DNA from 3 places in the Paenibacillus sp. JCM 18996 genome. Region 2 is predicted to be linked to each of the others. Evidence: riboswitches for the same ligand, from Rfam matches in the RefSeq annotation. Region 2 holds a riboswitch; each other region holds the start of a gene.
The links. Region 2 has a riboswitch for cyclic di-GMP ahead of ACZ5N7_RS05265 (chromate transporter). Riboswitches for the same ligand answer to the same signal wherever they lie in the genome.
Positions count from the first base shown of each region.

Region 1: another riboswitch for cyclic di-GMP. It lies ahead of ACZ5N7_RS09115 (hypothetical protein); the one in region 2 lies ahead of ACZ5N7_RS05265 (chromate transporter).
Region 3: another riboswitch for cyclic di-GMP. It lies ahead of ACZ5N7_RS06425 (GspE/PulE family protein); the one in region 2 lies ahead of ACZ5N7_RS05265 (chromate transporter).

Region 1 covers NZ_AP043884.1:1,832,223-1,837,843, reverse strand. Annotated here, with positions in the region: gene helD (RNA polymerase recycling motor HelD) at 95-2,356, shown strand; gene ACZ5N7_RS09120 (TylF/MycF/NovP-related O-methyltransferase) at 2,428-2,595, opposite strand; cyclic di-GMP riboswitch class I at 2,796-2,887, shown strand; gene ACZ5N7_RS09115 (hypothetical protein) at 2,971-3,267, shown strand; gene ilvA (threonine ammonia-lyase IlvA) at 3,420-4,667, shown strand; gene ACZ5N7_RS09105 (S-layer homology domain-containing protein) at 4,903-5,621, shown strand, end outside.
Region 2 covers NZ_AP043884.1:1,076,825-1,082,445, forward strand. Annotated here, with positions in the region: gene ACZ5N7_RS05255 (ABC transporter substrate-binding protein) at 1-278, opposite strand, end outside; gene ACZ5N7_RS05260 (PAS domain-containing sensor histidine kinase) at 539-2,077, opposite strand; gene ACZ5N7_RS05265 (chromate transporter) at 2,276-3,457, opposite strand; cyclic di-GMP riboswitch class I at 3,693-3,777, opposite strand; gene ACZ5N7_RS05270 (hypothetical protein) at 3,887-4,120, shown strand; gene ACZ5N7_RS05275 (hypothetical protein) at 4,190-4,486, opposite strand; gene ACZ5N7_RS05280 (helix-turn-helix domain-containing protein) at 4,446-4,643, shown strand; gene ACZ5N7_RS05285 (class I SAM-dependent methyltransferase) at 4,658-5,500, opposite strand.
Region 3 covers NZ_AP043884.1:1,303,222-1,308,842, reverse strand. Annotated here, with positions in the region: gene rnz (ribonuclease Z) at 1-433, shown strand, start outside; gene ACZ5N7_RS06430 (DNA-3-methyladenine glycosylase family protein) at 446-1,345, shown strand; cyclic di-GMP riboswitch class II at 1,438-1,520, shown strand; gene ACZ5N7_RS06425 (GspE/PulE family protein) at 1,567-3,252, shown strand; gene ACZ5N7_RS06420 (type IV pilus twitching motility protein PilT) at 3,270-4,289, shown strand; gene ACZ5N7_RS06415 (type II secretion system F family protein) at 4,313-5,524, shown strand; gene ACZ5N7_RS06410 (competence type IV pilus major pilin ComGC) at 5,580-5,621, shown strand, end outside.

The sequences.
Region 1 (5,621 bases), 760 kb from region 2:
TTCCATTATAGCATACAAATCCACATTTTTACAGACTGTTTCTTCGCGGGCTTTTCTGGTTATAATGCATCTATCTTTATGGGAGGTGCGGAGGATGAATTCATTGGAATGGCAAGCGGAAACACAGCGTCTGGATGAAGTCAAAGGGGTGATCCGGCGCCAGATCGACAGTATGCAGGACACCGTAGAGCACCGCAAATCGGAAATGCGTGAGCTCCGCGAGGAGTTCTGGGACGACACGACTCTGAATACAGCGAACAAAGACGACCTGATGGAAATGAAAGCGAGCATAACGCAGCAGTCGAGGCTCATCCAGGAACAGGAGCGCAGCTACTCCAGAGCCGAATTGGCTATCAGGGCACTGCGGAGGCTGCTGCCTTCCCCTTACTTCGGACGGGTGGATTTTACGGAAAAGGGCGCAAGCGAACCATATACCATTTACATTGGTGTGGCTACGATAACGGATGAAACGTCAAACGAACCCGTCGTTTTGGACTGGAGGGCCCCGATTTCCCAGCTGTTCTACGATCACACTCACGGACCCGCGGAGTATGAAACGCCGGTAGGAAAGCAGGAAGTGGACATACGCTTGAAGCGGCAGTATATCATTCGAGACGGGCGGCTCGAGAATATGCTCGACACGGGCGTCCACGTCGTGGATGAAATGCTCCAGACGATGCTGACGCAGAGCGCCGATGACCGGATGAAGTCGATCGTCACTACGATACAGAGCGAGCAAAACCAGGTGATCCGTGAGACGCGATATCCCCTTGTCATCGTGCAGGGTGCTGCGGGAAGCGGTAAAACCTCCGTTGCCCTGCAGAGGGCGGCCTATCTGCTGTACAAATACCGGAATACGCTGGCAGCCGAGCAGATGATCCTGTTTTCGCCGAATTCCCTGTTTAACGACTATGTATCGAATGTCCTCCCGGAGCTTGGCGAGAACAATATGCGGCAGACAACGCTTCCCGATGTGGTGGCGCATTCCTTGCATGCATGGAAGAAGGAGACGGAGGACTCCTACGGGCAGCTGGAAGCCCTGCTCACTGCGGAAGACGGACCGGATTATGAGGCAAGGCTGGCGGGAATCGAGTGGAAATCGTCGCACGATTTTGTCCGGCTCATTCAAACTTATGTGAAGATGCTGCAGGAACAAGGCATGATGTTTACAAGCTTCCGGATTGAAGATAGAGATATACTTTCGGGGCACAGGATCGGGAACTATTTTTACAGTAAAAATACCCACCTCCCGGTCAGCAGACGCCTGGAAAAACTGAAAGAGCGAGTCGAGGGCGAGCTGGAGGTGCTGCAAAAGGAAGAGGAGCGCGCCCTATACCAAGAGCTGGTCAGGGTTCCCCAATATATCGGGACGGACGTGGAGCTCAGGCAACAGAGCCGGAAGACGATGAACAAAGTTTTCACCGATTTCAGAGCCAGCGTAGAGCGCCTCGAATTTATCGACGTGGAATCGATGTACAGACGGATTTTCTCGGATATGGAGCTGCTGGATAAGCTTCTGCGCGAAAGCGGTGTGAACAAGCCCGAACAATGGAATGCGATCGCTTCGCAAACGTTGGAAAAGATGGAGCATGGAATTATCGCCTACGAGGACGGCGCGGCTGCGCTTTATTTTATGGAGCTGCTGGAGGGAAACCGGCTTTACTCCGGGATCCGCCACGTCATTGTGGACGAAGCCCAGGACTATTCTCCTATCCACTATGCGCTGCTGCATGCGATGTTCCCTCACAGCCATATGACCTTATTGGGAGACCTGAACCAGGGCATCTTCCCTTATTCAAGCGGCCGGAACTACGAGTATGTACGCGAGCGTTACGGAAGCGACAGGACCCGGATGTTTGTGCTGCATAAGAGCTACAGATCCACGAAAGAAATTGTGGAGCTGTCAAAACGCATTGTACCGGAAGGAGAAAATGTGAAGGCCTACAGCCGCAGCGGCGAGCAGCCGGTTATAGATAAGGCCACTTCCCAAGAGGAATTGACCCGGCTGGTCTCTTCGGACATACAACGTCTTCAGGAGCAGGGCGCAAGATCCATTGCGGTGCTATGCAAAACGGCAAAAGAAAGTCTGGCCGCCTATGAGCTGCTGCAGCCGCTTGCGCCTTTGAAGCTGATCACGAAAGATACCCGCACCTTTGTGTCCGGAGTGCTCCTGATGCCCGCGTACTTCGCGAAAGGCTTGGAATTCGACGCTGTCATCATTTTTAATGCCGATGAGGAGATATACGGAAGAGAGAACGAGCGCAAATTGTTTTATACCGCTTGTACAAGAGCGCTGCATCACCTGCATGTATACCATACGGGCCGGCTGACCCCTTTTCTGAGCGGCAATCAGTAATTTTTATAGTAATAAGCGCAGGTTGAAGCGGAGGGATTATCCTTTTCTGGACAATTCATAAAACCGCCCTGTTAGGGCTGTTGATAATAAGGGTTGGAAAGCACAGTGCTTCTCAACCCTTTTATATCACTTTTCTCCAAATAAACACCCATTGCACCCAATACGAATTGCATACATTGATGCAAATTATCCATGCGAAATCTTCCAATCATACTATGTGCAAATGCAGGCCAATCCAGACCTTATGTGTGCCAGTTACTTCAATAAGAAAATCAACATAAAAGTTTAACATTCTCGTTATTTTGGTACATTTCGGCGTGCAGTAGGCCTTTGGCATTAGTCCGCTCAGTAGGAAATAGGTTGCAAGTATGTTGCATTTAGACCATGAATCCTTTATTCTATTTATTAGGAATTACATATTATAACAAGATTCGATAGAAATCGATATTGGCATACATGACGAAAGTCAGCGACGCAATGCTACAGGAGCTTACGCGTATCTGTGGATCCGCATGCCAGCCAGTTGCCGAAGAAACAAGGGATGCTAGTTATAGCAGAATCCCTCCTTCTTGATGGGGAGGTTTTTCATATTTTTGCAGGGAAGGAGGCTCCTCATGCCGTCGATGTATCAGGAAGTGAGAAATGAAGGGTTTTATCTGAAGAACGGGGAAGATGCGATTAAGGTTTCGTATTCATCCAAAGGACCGCTGCTGACCGTAAATGACGAAAGCTACCCGCTGAGCGGCGATAATTGGGACGTTGAGTTCTACGCCGGCAAAGTGTCCCATGTTTTCGTTCTCTATTGGGAAGGTCAAGTGAAGCTGTCTGTACGTTACCCTGCCAATCTCGATCTTCTGATGAACTTGTACCACTATCTTCAGTGGAGTCGCGTAAATAAACAGCTGGCCTAGCCGGATATCATAGAATTGATTGATACTAAAGGATCTCATTTGGAGGTCTTTTTTTGTTAAAATGATACTACTTTACATACGCGGGACAAAAGAGCTATGATTAGTCTAATTTTGATGGATTAGAGCTTGTCTCGCCTGGGGAGGTAACGTTTTTGGGAAAGGTTACGATAGAAAACATCTTGGCTGCGTACCATACGGTAAAAGAAGCCGCCGTGCAGACACCGCTGCAAAGAAATGCCATTTTATCGGACAGATATCAATGCAACGTTTATTTGAAGAGGGAAGACCTGCAGGTGGTCAGATCCTTCAAGATCCGCGGAGCCTATTACCTGATGAAAAGCCTGTCCGATGAGCAGCTGGCCCGCGGAGTGGTATGCGCCAGTGCGGGAAATCACGCCCAGGGGGTTGCTTTTTCCTGCAAAGCATTGGGGGTCACGGGCAATATCTTCATGCCGTCCACGACGCCAAGGCAGAAAATTACACAGGTGAAGCTGTTCGGGGGCCCTTTTGTGGAGGTGATTTTGACGGGGGATACGTTCGATGACGCTTTGAGTGAAGCGTTGAAATATTGTGAGGACCACTCCAAAGTGTTCATACATCCTTTCGACGACGCCAAAGTGATTGCGGGACAAGGGACGGTTGCGGTAGAAATTCTGAATGAGATCAAAGTTCCCGTGGATTATTTGTTCACCTCGATAGGTGGGGGAGGCCTCGCTTCCGGGGTAGGTACCTATATCAAAGCGGTCAGTCCTCATACCAGCATGATCGGAGTGGAGCCGCAGGGGGCGCCGTCCATGAAGCAGTCTTCGGAACGGCAAGAGATCGTCGTGCTGGACAATATGGATAAATTCGTGGACGGGGCCGCTGTGCGCCGGGTCGGCGAGATCACATTTGACATATGCAATCAGGTGATCGACGAATACGTGCTTGTTCCGGAAGGAAAAGTGTGTACGTCCATACTGGAGCTCTATAACGAGAACGCTATCGTTGCGGAGCCCGCGGGCGCCCTGCCGATTGCAGCGCTGGATGCTTACTCGGAGCGGATCATCGGGAAGAACGTGGTCTGTATCGTAAGCGGCGGCAACAACGATATTGAAAGAATGCAGGAGATTAAGGAAAGATCATTGATTTATGAGGGGATGAAGCATTATTTTACGATCAACTTCCCTCAACGGGCCGGAGCTTTACGGGAATTTCTGGATGAGGTTCTCGGACCGACGGACGATATTGCGAGGTTCGAATATACCAAAAAGAACAGCCGCGAGAATGGTCCCGCACTTGTAGGCATTGAGCTCAAGCATAAAGATGACTATGAGCCGCTGATTGATAGAATGGTCAAGAAAGGCGTGCAATTCGCCGAGATCAACAAAGACCCTTATTTGTTCCATTTGTTGATTTGACGGGTGTGGAATTATAAATTGTCCAAAAGAATCTCCCAAAAGTAGAATCTCCTATTGCCAGAAACGAGGTATAGTGGTAATATAAACAGGAAAGTGACGAGCGGAGGAACCGCCTGTGATTGCGTGTATACGTGATCCGGGCGGTTTTTTGTTTTTCTCACAATATTTGTCCTCATTGCCGAAACAAGTAATGCTAGAATTTTCAATTCACAATCAATAGAACGGAGTGACAGTTATGTTTAACGGCAGACTTGCAGTAACTTTATTGCTGTCTTCGATTGTCGTATCGGGCTGCAGCCAGACCGGCTTTACGCCAACGGCGGCAGCGGAGACCAGGAAGGCCGTACAGTTTAAGGATATTGGCGGCCATTGGGCAAAGGACACTATTAGTCTGGCGGTGAGCAAAGGCTATGTTGACGGGTACGTTGACGGAAGTTTTTTGCCGGATATGAAGGTAACGAGAGCGGAGTTTATTAAATTAACGATGTCAGGCTTAGGAAAATATGTTGTCCCTGATAATGGGCTCGAATGGTATAGACCCTATGTGGCGGCAGCGGTCAACGGAGGGATTCTGACAGAGGGAGAGTTTTCGGGCAGCCAGATGAATGAGCCGATCACCCGCCAGGAAATGGCCCGGATCGTCGTCCGCGCAGCAGCTCCGAGTGTAAAGCCGGCGACGGACGAGGAATTTATGTATGAAGCGACGAAAGCGGGGCTGATTCAAGGTTTGAGCGGTGGGGAGCTTGGCAGGGAAGAAGCGACTACTCGGGCGCAATCGGTCACTGTGATTGAACGGATTCTTACAGTGAAGTCGGGCGGCAAGCTGCCGGTGGACAAAGCGGCAGTCAGCTATGCAGAAGTGGACTGGCGCGGGACAAACCTGTTCACGATGTGGAATTCGAAGCCGGTGCAGTTTCCTTTGGAAATTACTCTTGGAAGTGGCATTAAACTAAC
Region 2 (5,621 bases):
CTAACCTTCGGCCAGTAATCCCCGGGTTTCTGGGTCTGCACCGACACTTCGATGTTCGGATTTTCCTGGTTGAACTTTTGGATAAGCTCGTTGAGAGTTTTCTCCTGGGAGGGATCAAAGCTGAAATACGACAACTTTACTTTCTCGTTGGACGTTGACGTGTTTCCTTTAGTGTTGGATGCCGCCCCGTTCTGTCCCTGGCCCGCACCGCCCGAGCAGCCGATTAAACTGCCGGTCAATAACAAACTGGCTAATGAAAGTGAAAAAGCTTTTTTCAAGGTAATCCCCCTCAAATAATTGTGTCGGAACTTAGTAAATCAAATGGATTGATTAAGTTATCAAAAAAAAAATCCTGTTTCTCAATCCACCGTCAAACTTGTTTTCCTATTTCTACTTTAATAGCGAAAGGTTTTCCCAGCGTTAACGCAATATGAATAGATTGTTAATGTTTCTTCGAAAAACTCACATCCTGCTGGCCAGCCATATCACACTAATAATGTGCGCGTTCGGCGGCCCTAACTTCTTTAGATCGATGACGTCACTGCGACTGCCTTTTCTCAAGGCTCGCCGGCAATAAAATCTCTACGATCGTCCCGCTGTTCACTTTACTTTTGATTTTTATCACGCCGTTATGGTTTTCGATAATTTTAAAACAAATCATTAATCCGAGGCCGGTCCCCTTCTCTTTTGTGCTGTAAAAGGGCTCACCCAGCAGCTTGATCCGTTCTACCGGGATTCCACAGCCGTGATCGGCAAACTTTATTATCAGAACATTGGGCTGCCACTGCGCGGATACATTGATTTTCCCTCCGTTCGGCATGGCTTCGATCGCATTTTGCAAGATATTAATGAATACTTGTTTCAATTGGATTTCGTCGCAGCTTATGTATGGCAGTTCCTCCGGCACAGCGTCATCGATTTGCACATTATTCATAATGGCCTGGGCATTCATTAATGCTACCACGTCGGAAACAATCTTCTTTGGCTGCTCCAGTTCGAATTTCATTGCCTTCGGTTTGGCGACAGCCATAAATTCGTTCACTATAAAGTTGATGCGATCCAGCTCGGACAGCATGATTTCAAAAAATCCGCCGTCTTGCAGGTACTTCGTCTTCAATAACTGTGTAAAGCCTTTCAAGGAAGTCAAAGGATTTCTGATTTCATGCGCCACTCCAGCGGCCAATTGGCCGACAATGGACAGCTTATCCGATTTTTTGAGCAATTCTTCCGTTTCTTTCTGCTCGGTGATATCTCTTATGATCATAAACACGCCGACAATTTGCCCGTTTATGTCAATGGGAACGTTCTTGCATATCCATTCCACACGGTCACCATTTTTTTGGATGGTCGTCGATTCGAAAATCTGTGAGGTCCCCTTCTTGGTTGTTTCAAAGTAGTTTAACGCCCTGCAATTTTGTTCCGGCGAAAAAAGGCTTATGTAAGATAACTGCAGCAGTTCGTGTCTGGGATATCCGGTTATAATTTCAGCCGCGGGGTTAGCGCTGATAATGTTCCCTTCCAAATCGAGGCGGCAAATACCGTCGGGGTTATTTTCCACTAAAGATTTATACCGCTGTTCACTTTCGATCAGTGACAATTCCGCCTTCTTCCGCTCGGTGATATCTTTGCATAAGAGTTGAATGGCGTGCCTTCCCTGGTAAGTGATGGGAACAGCCTTTACCTCAACATCAATCACCGTCCCGTCCAATTTGGTGAATTTTTGTTCCACCGGTTCTGTCGCTTTCCTCTCCACAGTCAACTGGCGTACCCTCTTCCTGGCAAGCTCAAGAAATTCCGGCCGGACAAAGCTGAAAACCGATTGGCCTATAAAGTCCCTTGAGCTCACTCCGCCAAGGACCTTGACCCCGGTGGGGTTTATGTAAACTACTCTTTCATCCTGATGAACAATTACAGGCTCCGGTGATAGTTCAACCAGCTCTGAGTAACGCAGCTCGCTTTCCCTTATTTCATTGTTTTTTCTTTCAAGAGTTATTTTTATTTTATGCATCGAGCACTTGAAATTTCTGGAAACCTTGGTTTTGTTAAACACAGTGGTTCTCTTGATACGCTTTTGCATAGTAATTCGCCCTTTATACATTTTTAGACCTAAGTCTTTATATCTAGATTCGATAAAGCAGGCGCAGTTTCCTTCAATTATCAAAAAGAAATTTACTTAAGTAAAACTTTACGTCCGCAACTGCGATCTGGCTCAGCTAAAATGGCAGATTGCAACCAACACGCCGAGATCTGCCGCGCGATAGCGGACAAAGTGGCTTTATCCGCCTGGAATTATACCTAGAGCAGCACCGGCTAGTACGACAAACCACGGCGGCATTTTCCAAAATACCAACAGACAATAGAGAAGCAAAGCGAAAACAAAATCAACCGGAGACAGGATTGCCGAGGTCCATATCGGGTTATAAAGAGCTGCAAGCAGAATACCGACGACGGACGCATTGATACCGGTAAGCGCACCCTGAACCTTCCGGTTATTCCTCAGAGTGTCCCAGAAGGGCAAAACGCCGATAATCAATAAGTACGCGGGGAGAAAGATAGCAGCTGTGTCGATCACGGCTCCTGATATGCCATTTGACATGGCGCCCAAATACGAGGCAAAGGTAAACAGCGGGCCGGGAACGGTTTGCGCCGCAGCGTAACCAGCCAAAAAATCCGTCTCGCTCACCCATCCCCGAGGGACTACTTCCCGTTCAAGTAAAGGCAATATGACGTGGCCGCCGCCAAAGACAAGAGATCCGGCGCGATAAAAAGTGTCGAACATTGAAAACATTCTAGTATGGATGAGTTTGCCTGCCACAGGAAGAACTAACAAAAGCCCAAAAAACAGCATAATACAAACCACAGAAAACAGACGGTTCACACATACAGTACTCCGGGGGGCATTCTGCGTCGCTGCATTGTTGTATAGCAGAAGTCCAATCAGTCCGGCAGCGAGGATGATTATCACTTGGGAATAGGCTGAATGCCATAATAAAGTGCCGCTGCAAGCAAGAACGGCGATCGTCGCCCTGCTTTTATCCGTTATAAGCTTCCGCCCCATCCCCCAAACCGCTTGGGCTACGATAGCGACCGCAACTATTTTTAATCCGTGGATCCACCCCGCTTTAGCGATGTCATAACTTTTCAATATGTAAGCAAAAACAATTAACGCTATGATGGAAGGCAAAGTAAACCCGATCCAGGCGGCAATTCCTCCCAGTATACCTGCGCGGATAGTACCGATCCCAATGCCCACCTGACTACTGGCCGGTCCGGGGAGGAACTGGCATAAAGCGACTAAATCCGCATAGCTTTTCTCGTCCAGCCATTTTCGTTTGCGGATATATTCATTGTGAAAAAAGCCCAAATGAGCAATGGGTCCGCCAAAAGAAGTTAACCCCAACTTTGTTGAAACCGCCAAAACCTCGAATAAAGCTTTCAACCTGCCTTCATGGCTCATATAGTCCCTCCCTGCTAATGCCACTTTATCATACTCCGCCACCCTCTATCAAAGCACTTATGAAAAACAGCCAGGAACAGATCATCCAGACAGTGCTTTATGGTGCTAAGTTAAAATGCCGCATCAGGAGTTTTCTCCCGAGGGGCGGTATGCGTTCAAATAGCCAATGTGTTCAGACATCAGCTCACGTCCTTTACTAATGGGGAAACAAGAATCAAGAAGGAAACCAATAAGTGGCGGTAACTCGGCTGCCATAAAGTAACCCCCTTAGGCCCGCGGCTTTGCTTCCTCCTCTTTCGAAGGGTTTGCCGTTATCGCCCTCGACGATGGCCATCAGCATGGAATGTCCGTTTTCTGGGTCATTTCCTAACAAATTGGGTAATATGACGTTAATACCATCTATTTTATTGGAGAGGGTGAAGGGCAACCATGAGAGAATATACAAAAGAAACACGTTCCTCTTTGCCGGAGTTATGTGAAGCGGAAATCATCGTTTATAAAGCAATCAGCACAGAATCCGATCAAGACGGCAGTATGGATCTTGTTAACCACGTCGCGAACCAGACTCAATTGACAGAACTGCAGGTAAGGGCGGCGCTGCTTCTTTTATGGCAAAAAAAGTTGATCTCCAGCAGCGAGATCATCGACACAGAAATGGGGTAAATTGTGATTGGACTCTCCCTGCACTTAAAAACCCGCCCTGCGGCATATCCGCTAAAGGACGGGTTTCATTCATTTTACCACTCTATGCCGGTCCATCGGTTGCTGCATCTTGTCTGAGAAGCGTCCCCCGTTAAGAATGCGGCGGGCTCGTTCGAGCTCCCGTTCCGTCGGCGTCCGCGTCCCATCAAGAGGATAGGCTTTTCCAAGCAGCTGCCATTTATATACGCCCATCAGCTTGATGTGCTTATCCCGGTTAATTTGCTTCTGTTCCCTGCTCATCCGTCTGAGCAACTCGTACGGTGTCCTTGACGGCCCGGATACTCTGATCGGTCTGAAGATCAATAACACGGAAATGGCCGACATCATCGGAGCCACACGCGAAAGTGTCAACCGCATGTTAAGCGATATGAAAAAGGAAGAAGTTGTTTCCTTCCGGAGCGGGCACATCGTGATTCAAGATATGGACTACCTCCGTAATGTCTGCCATTGTGAGAACTGCCCCAAGGAAATTTGCCGCATGTAGGGAGCAATTGCGCGCTATTCCTTTGGCAGCTTCATTCCGGCCTGTCCGGCCGCATTCGGTCGATAACAGCTCCAGAACTTGATCCAGGGTGGAGCGATATGCGTGAAATGTCCCCAACTGCCTGGCTCTGTGTCAGGCAAATCGCTTTTCACTTCCGAGAAGCTTGTTATTATGAATCCATAATCTATCAGTCCGTTGATCAATCTGCCCATAGTTTGCCGATACTCTCTGGGACCGTTGATCGTTGAGCCTTGTTTTTGTTCGCAGACCCAGTCCTGATCCTTGTAAGTCAGCACGGTGCCGTCCTCATAAGGGATACTCAAAGGATATCCGCTGCCGTTCCAGTCCCTTTCTCCAACACCCCAAATAAAAGGGTTCGCACACATAAAATGGTACATTCCGCCTTCCCGTATGACTCGGGCCGCTTCACGAAACACCTCGCGGCAGTCGGGAACAAAGTTTAATGAGTAAGGATGCCATACAATGTCAAAAGAATCCTGCGCAAAGCAGGAAAGATCTCGCATATCCCCTTGATACGTGTCGATCGTTACTTTATAATGCTGCGCCGTCTCCTTGTCGCGGATCAGCTGTGCCCCTGAAATATCGAGCACCGCAACATGGGCGCCGAGAAGAGCGAAAGCAGCAGACTGCTGGCCTCCCCCGCCCGCCAGACAGAGAACGCGCTTGCCGCTGACATCGCCCAGCATCCCGTCCGGATCCAAATATTGACGGGCCGATTGCTTGTCCAGATTCATCTTTGGTCTAGTAAACAATGCGTTCGCTTTAACGAGCGCCTCCCAGCGTTCTTTGTTATATTGCGCAATTTCATCTTCATTGGGTTTCCCTGCCTGCTTCACCCGGATCCGCCTCCGATTATTGTTACTATTCTCGCTCCCGCTGCTTTCGCTTATCTAAAATGATTTGCACTTCCTTCATCTGCGGTTCTATGCTGTCCAAGCGATTCAAGCAATGGTGCGC
Region 3 (5,621 bases), 230 kb from region 2:
TCCCGGCCCGATCTATGGCAAGCTTAAGCAGGGAGAGCCCGTACAGCTGGCTGACGGCAGAACTCTGCTCGGAAACGACTATGTAGGTCCGGAAATACCCGGCAGGATCATTGCGATTCTGGGGGACACGAACAAATGTGAAGGCGCTCTCCGGCTGGCGAGGAATGCCGATGTGCTGGTGCATGAAGCGACTTTCGCGCAGGATCTGCAGGAGATGGCGGTGAAATACGGCCATTCCACTTCAATTGACGCCGCAAGCACAGCCGAAGCAGCGGAGGTGGGAGCATTGATTATGACGCATCTCAGTTCCCGTTATCAGGAGGAAGGTACCGCGCTGCTGCTTCAAGAAGCGGAAGCGATCCATAAGCCCGCTTTTATCGCTGAGGATTTTTGGAGGTACACGATTCCCCGCAAAAAATCCGAGGAACGATAAGGAGTGTGGAGTATGGCTCATTTTACGTTAATGCCGAGGCGGCCTTATGATTTCCAGCGAATGCTGGACAGATTATCCGGAGTCAACCATGAAATGTACCGTTATGAGCCCTGCTGCCTGAAGAGGACAATCAGAGTCGGCGGTAAGGTCTGTTGGGTGTCCGTGAAGTCTACGGGTACGGTGGACCGGCCCGAACTTGAGGTCGAGGTGAGAAGCCGGGAAGCGGCCCCTGATGCTGACGCGGTAAAAAGGCATCTGTCGGCTATGCTTTCGATCGATGTGGATTTGGGCGAGTTTCACAAGCATATGGAGGGCATCCCGGGGATGGAGCGGCTCGCCAAAAAGTTCAACGGACTGCATATTATCAGGGAGTCGGATTTATTCGAATGTATGACCAAGACGATCGTCGGACAGCAGTTGAACCTGGCTTTTGCGGCGACATTAAACAAGAGACTGATCGAGCTGCTGTCTCCTCCTTTTGAGACGGAAGGGCAGCTTTATCCCGTGTTTCCCTCCGCCGAACAGGTGGCGCTCTGCTCCTACGAACAACTAAGAGAGCTGCAGTTCAGCCAGCGAAAAGCGGAATACACCATTGACTTTGCCAGGGAAGTGGTGAGCGGGAAAATAGATCTGCCTGCTATGGAGAGCATGGAAGACGGGGAAATTATGGAGCTGCTCATCAAGCAAAGAGGAATCGGCAGATGGACGGCGGAATGCTTTCTGTTGTTCGGATTGGGAAGAACTGACCTGCTCCCTGCCGCGGATATCGGACTGCGCAACGCTCTCAGGCGCTGGTACGGACTGGAAGACCAGCCGTCGGAAGCGCAAGTGCGGGAGATGGGAAGAAAATGGAGTCCATGGAGCTCGTACGTTACCTTTTATCTGTGGGAATCTTTGAATTTGAAGACATAAAAAATTCACCATAAATTAATAGAAATTGGAAATGGTTTACATTGACCTCTTGTTAGTCCAATGATTAAATGAGATTAGCATATGTTTCCTGCAATACGTTGGAGCTGTGAATGGCTATCCGTAATATGGGCGCTTGGGTAGCCGGGAGCAAGTAGCGCAACCGGCCATTCGTTTATTTGAAATGGTCATTTTTGTATTTCTGTGATATAAGAGGGATGAAGATGGCTCCGCGCAAACGAATAGGAGATTTATTAGTCGAATCCGGACTAATTTCGGAAGATCAATTGGGAAACGCGTTAAAAGAACAGCGGGAGCTCAAGATGAAACTGGGTGACGTTCTCCTCACCCGCAATTACATAACCGAACAGCAGCTTATCGAAGTATTGGAATTTCAGTTGGGCATTCCCCATGTTCAACTGTACAGGCAGAAAATCGACAACAAAGTCATTTCCATTATTCCCCAGCGGTTGGCAGAGCAGCATCAAGTACTCCCGCTCAAGACAGAGGGAAACAAATTGATCTTGGCTATGGCGGATCCTCTGGATTATTTTGCCATAGATGAATTGAGGATGGCTACCGGTCTTCGCATCGAACCGGCTATTGCTTCCAAGGACGAGCTGACCCGGGCAATCAAACGGTACTACGGACTGCAGGAAACGGTGGATCAGATTATGCAGAATCTGCAGCCGGGCCCGATGGATGAGTCCAATGCCGCGCCAAACGATGAAGACTCGCCTGTAGTGAAGACGGTAAATCAGATCATTATCCAGGCGATCGGACTGGGGGCAAGCGACATCCACATCGATCCTCAGGAAGACAGCCTGCGCATCCGGTACCGGGTAGACGGAATGATGAGGACGGAGCGGACGCTGCCGCCCCATATGCAGAGCGTTATCGTCGCCCGCATCAAAATTATGGCGAACTTGAATGTGGCTGAACGGAGGGTCCCGCAGGACGGACGCGTGGAAATGGATATCGAGTTCCGCAAGGTAGACATCCGGATCGCGACGCTCCCTACTATCCACGGGGAAAAAGTGGTGATGAGGATACTCGATCTGGGCAGCACTTTGACGGAAATCGAGAAGCTGGGGTTATCCGAGCCTAATCTTCAGCGGTTTCTGAAAGGCATCCATTCCCCTCATGGCGTTGTTTTGATAACCGGGCCTACAGGCAGCGGAAAGACAACGACACTGTATTCTGCGCTTTCCCGGTTAAATAAAGACGAGGTTAACATAATCACTGTAGAGGACCCGGTAGAGTACCAGCTGCAGGGAATCAATCAGGTACAGGTGAACCCGGTCACCGGATTGACATTTGCAAAAGGGCTGCGGGCGATATTGAGGCAGGATCCCAATATTGTCATGATCGGTGAAATCCGCGATTCGGAGACTGCGGAGATCGGCATAAGGGCTGCCATGACAGGCCATCTGGTGCTCAGCACGCTGCATACGAACAGCGCTGTCGGCTCCATCACGCGTCTCATTGATATGGGAATAGAGCCGTATCTCGTTTCCTCCGCAGTATCGTGCATTGTTGCTCAGCGGTTGGTCCGCAAGGTTTGCCCGGCCTGCGCAGCAGACTATAGTCCAAGCGAGCAGGAGGCCCGGCTTTTGGCATCCTCAGGTTTGGCTGTGGACCGCCTGAAAAAAGGGACAGGCTGCGGTGAGTGCGGAAGAAGCGGATACAGGGGCAGAGCGGCGATTCATGAGGTTCTGCTCGTGGACGATAAGATCCGTTCGATGATTCTTGATAGAGAACCTGACAGTGATTTCAGGGCTTACGCTTTGTCGAACGGGATGATACCGATGGTGCAGGACGGACTGGCTAAAGCAGCGGCGGGGATTACTACGATTGCGGAAGTATTCAGGGTCGCCATATCCGAAGAGAAAGAGAGTGAGCGGCATTGATTTCCGCATTAGACTGGATGAAGAAAGCTTTTGACCAGAAAGCGTCTGACATACACATCACCGCCGGATCTCCCGTAATGTTCCGAATCCATGGCAAGCTGACGCCGGCCGGAGAGGTGCCGATGTCGTCCGAGGATATGCTGGAGCTGGCCAGGCAGTTAACGACTGCCGAGCAGTATGACAGGTTTATGCAAAAAGGGGACCTTGACTTCTGCTACGCCATACCTGGGCATTCAAGATTTCGGGTAAGTGCGTTTCGGCAAAAAGGGTCCGTATCGCTCACCATTCGGCTGATTCCTGCGCAAATTCCTTCCATGAAGGCGCTGGGGCTCCCGCAGATGGCTGAAGAGTTTGCCAGAAAACCTCAAGGGCTTGTATTGGTCACAGGACCTACAGGCAGCGGTAAATCAACGACTTTGGCCGCCATATTGGACTATATCAATAGAACAAGAAGCGCACACATCATCACCTTGGAAGATCCTATAGAGTTTGTCCATTCCCATATGTTCTCAATCGTGAACCAGAGGGAAGTCGGAGAGGATACCGAGTCGTTCGCAACCGGCCTGCGCGGGGCGCTAAGGCAGGATCCGGATGTGATCCTTGTCGGAGAGATGAGGGATCTTGAAACGATCTCGATTGCGATCACTGCAGCGGAGACCGGACATCTGGTATTCGGGAGCCTGCACACCGCAGACGCCCCCCAGACCATCGACCGGATCATCGATGTGTTCCCGCCGGCCTCCAAGCAGCAGACACGCGTTCAATTGGCTTCGGTCCTGCTGGGTATCATGGCTCAAAGGCTGCTGCCCTCGGCAGACGGCGAAGGAAGAACGGCCGCGATTGAAGTGCTGGTGAATACGCCTGCGGTAGCGAATTTGATTCGCTCTGAGAAAGTGCATCAAATCCGTTCCGCCATGCAGACGGGAAGGGCCCAAGGGATGCAGACTATGGAAGGCGCTCTTCGTGAACTGCTGCAGACGGGCTCTATCACCATTGAGTCGGCGAAGGAGGCGATGTTCGGCTACGGGGAGCTGTAGACAGTGATCGGAGATGACATAGCATGCCTAAGTTTAAATATCACGCGGTAGATGACGCTGGGAACCATTTCAGAGGAACGATGGAATCCCAAACTTTTCATGGGGCTGCGGATGAGTTGAAAGCCAAAGGCTACTGGATCTTGAACCTGGTCGACTTAAGCCAGAGTGTTCTTTACAAAGAACTAACGTTAGGCGGACCGAAAGTGAAAAGCGGCCATTTTACCGTTTTCTGCCGCCAGCTTGCCACTCTGTACAAGTCCGGGATTTCCCTTGTGGAAGCGGTAAGGGTGCTCGGGGAGCAGGCGGAAAGCAAGGTGATGAAGAAGGTTCTTCTCGAAATTTCCGGAGAGATGCAGAAAGGCAGCCAATTCTCTGCGGCAGCTGTCAAATACCCGACCGTGTTTTCGGATATTTTCGTTCATTCGGTCCGGGCGGGGGAAACCAGCGGCAACTTGGATGAAATGCTCAGCCGGATCGCTGTCTATTATGAAAAAGAGTTTTACACAAAGCAAAAAGTGACCTCCGCCATGGTGTATCCGTTCATTATGAGCATTGTTACAGTCATCGTCGTCATTATTTTAATGAATTTTGTCGTACCCAGATTAGTAGGCAACTTCGCAGCGATGGGGCTGGAGCTGCCTCTGCCGACCCGATTTGTAATTGCGCTCAGCCAATGGATGAGATTGTACTGGTATCTGGTGTTAGCGGGTTTACTTCTACCGCCGATTCTTTTAAAAACCGTCACTAACAACCCTCAGGGCAGATATGCGCTGGATTATATCAAGCTTCGAATCCCGGTCTTCGGCAAGCTCTGGCACAAACAAGCGCTGTCCCGGTTCAGCCGCACATTCTCTTCCTTGTTCGCTTCAGCCATCCCTATGCTGCAGACGATGTCCATCCTGTCAACCGTAGTAGGCAACGAAGTGATTGCCAAGCTGATCAGGGAATCCCGGGAAGGTTTGCGAAGCGGCAGCTCCATAGCGGATCCGTTCAAGGGAACCTGGCTGTTCCCGCCGATGATGTTGCAAATGCTTGTCGTAGGAGAGCGGACCGGCGCTCTGGATGCGATGCTGGAAAAGGTGGCGGACTTCTACGAGGCAGAGGTCGACGCCTTGGCCGATCGGCTGAAAAGCCTGCTGGAACCGATCATGATCGTCATTCTGTCCGTCGTCGTCGGAACGATCGTTCTGGCTGTCATGCTTCCATCCTTTAAGCTGATGGAGAATCTTCACTAAAGTTTTAACATCATTAAAACATAAATGTTCTTAGAGATTGAGAGGAGAAAATCAAATGGTTAAAAAGTTTACGCGCGCAAAATTTCGTTTCATCCGC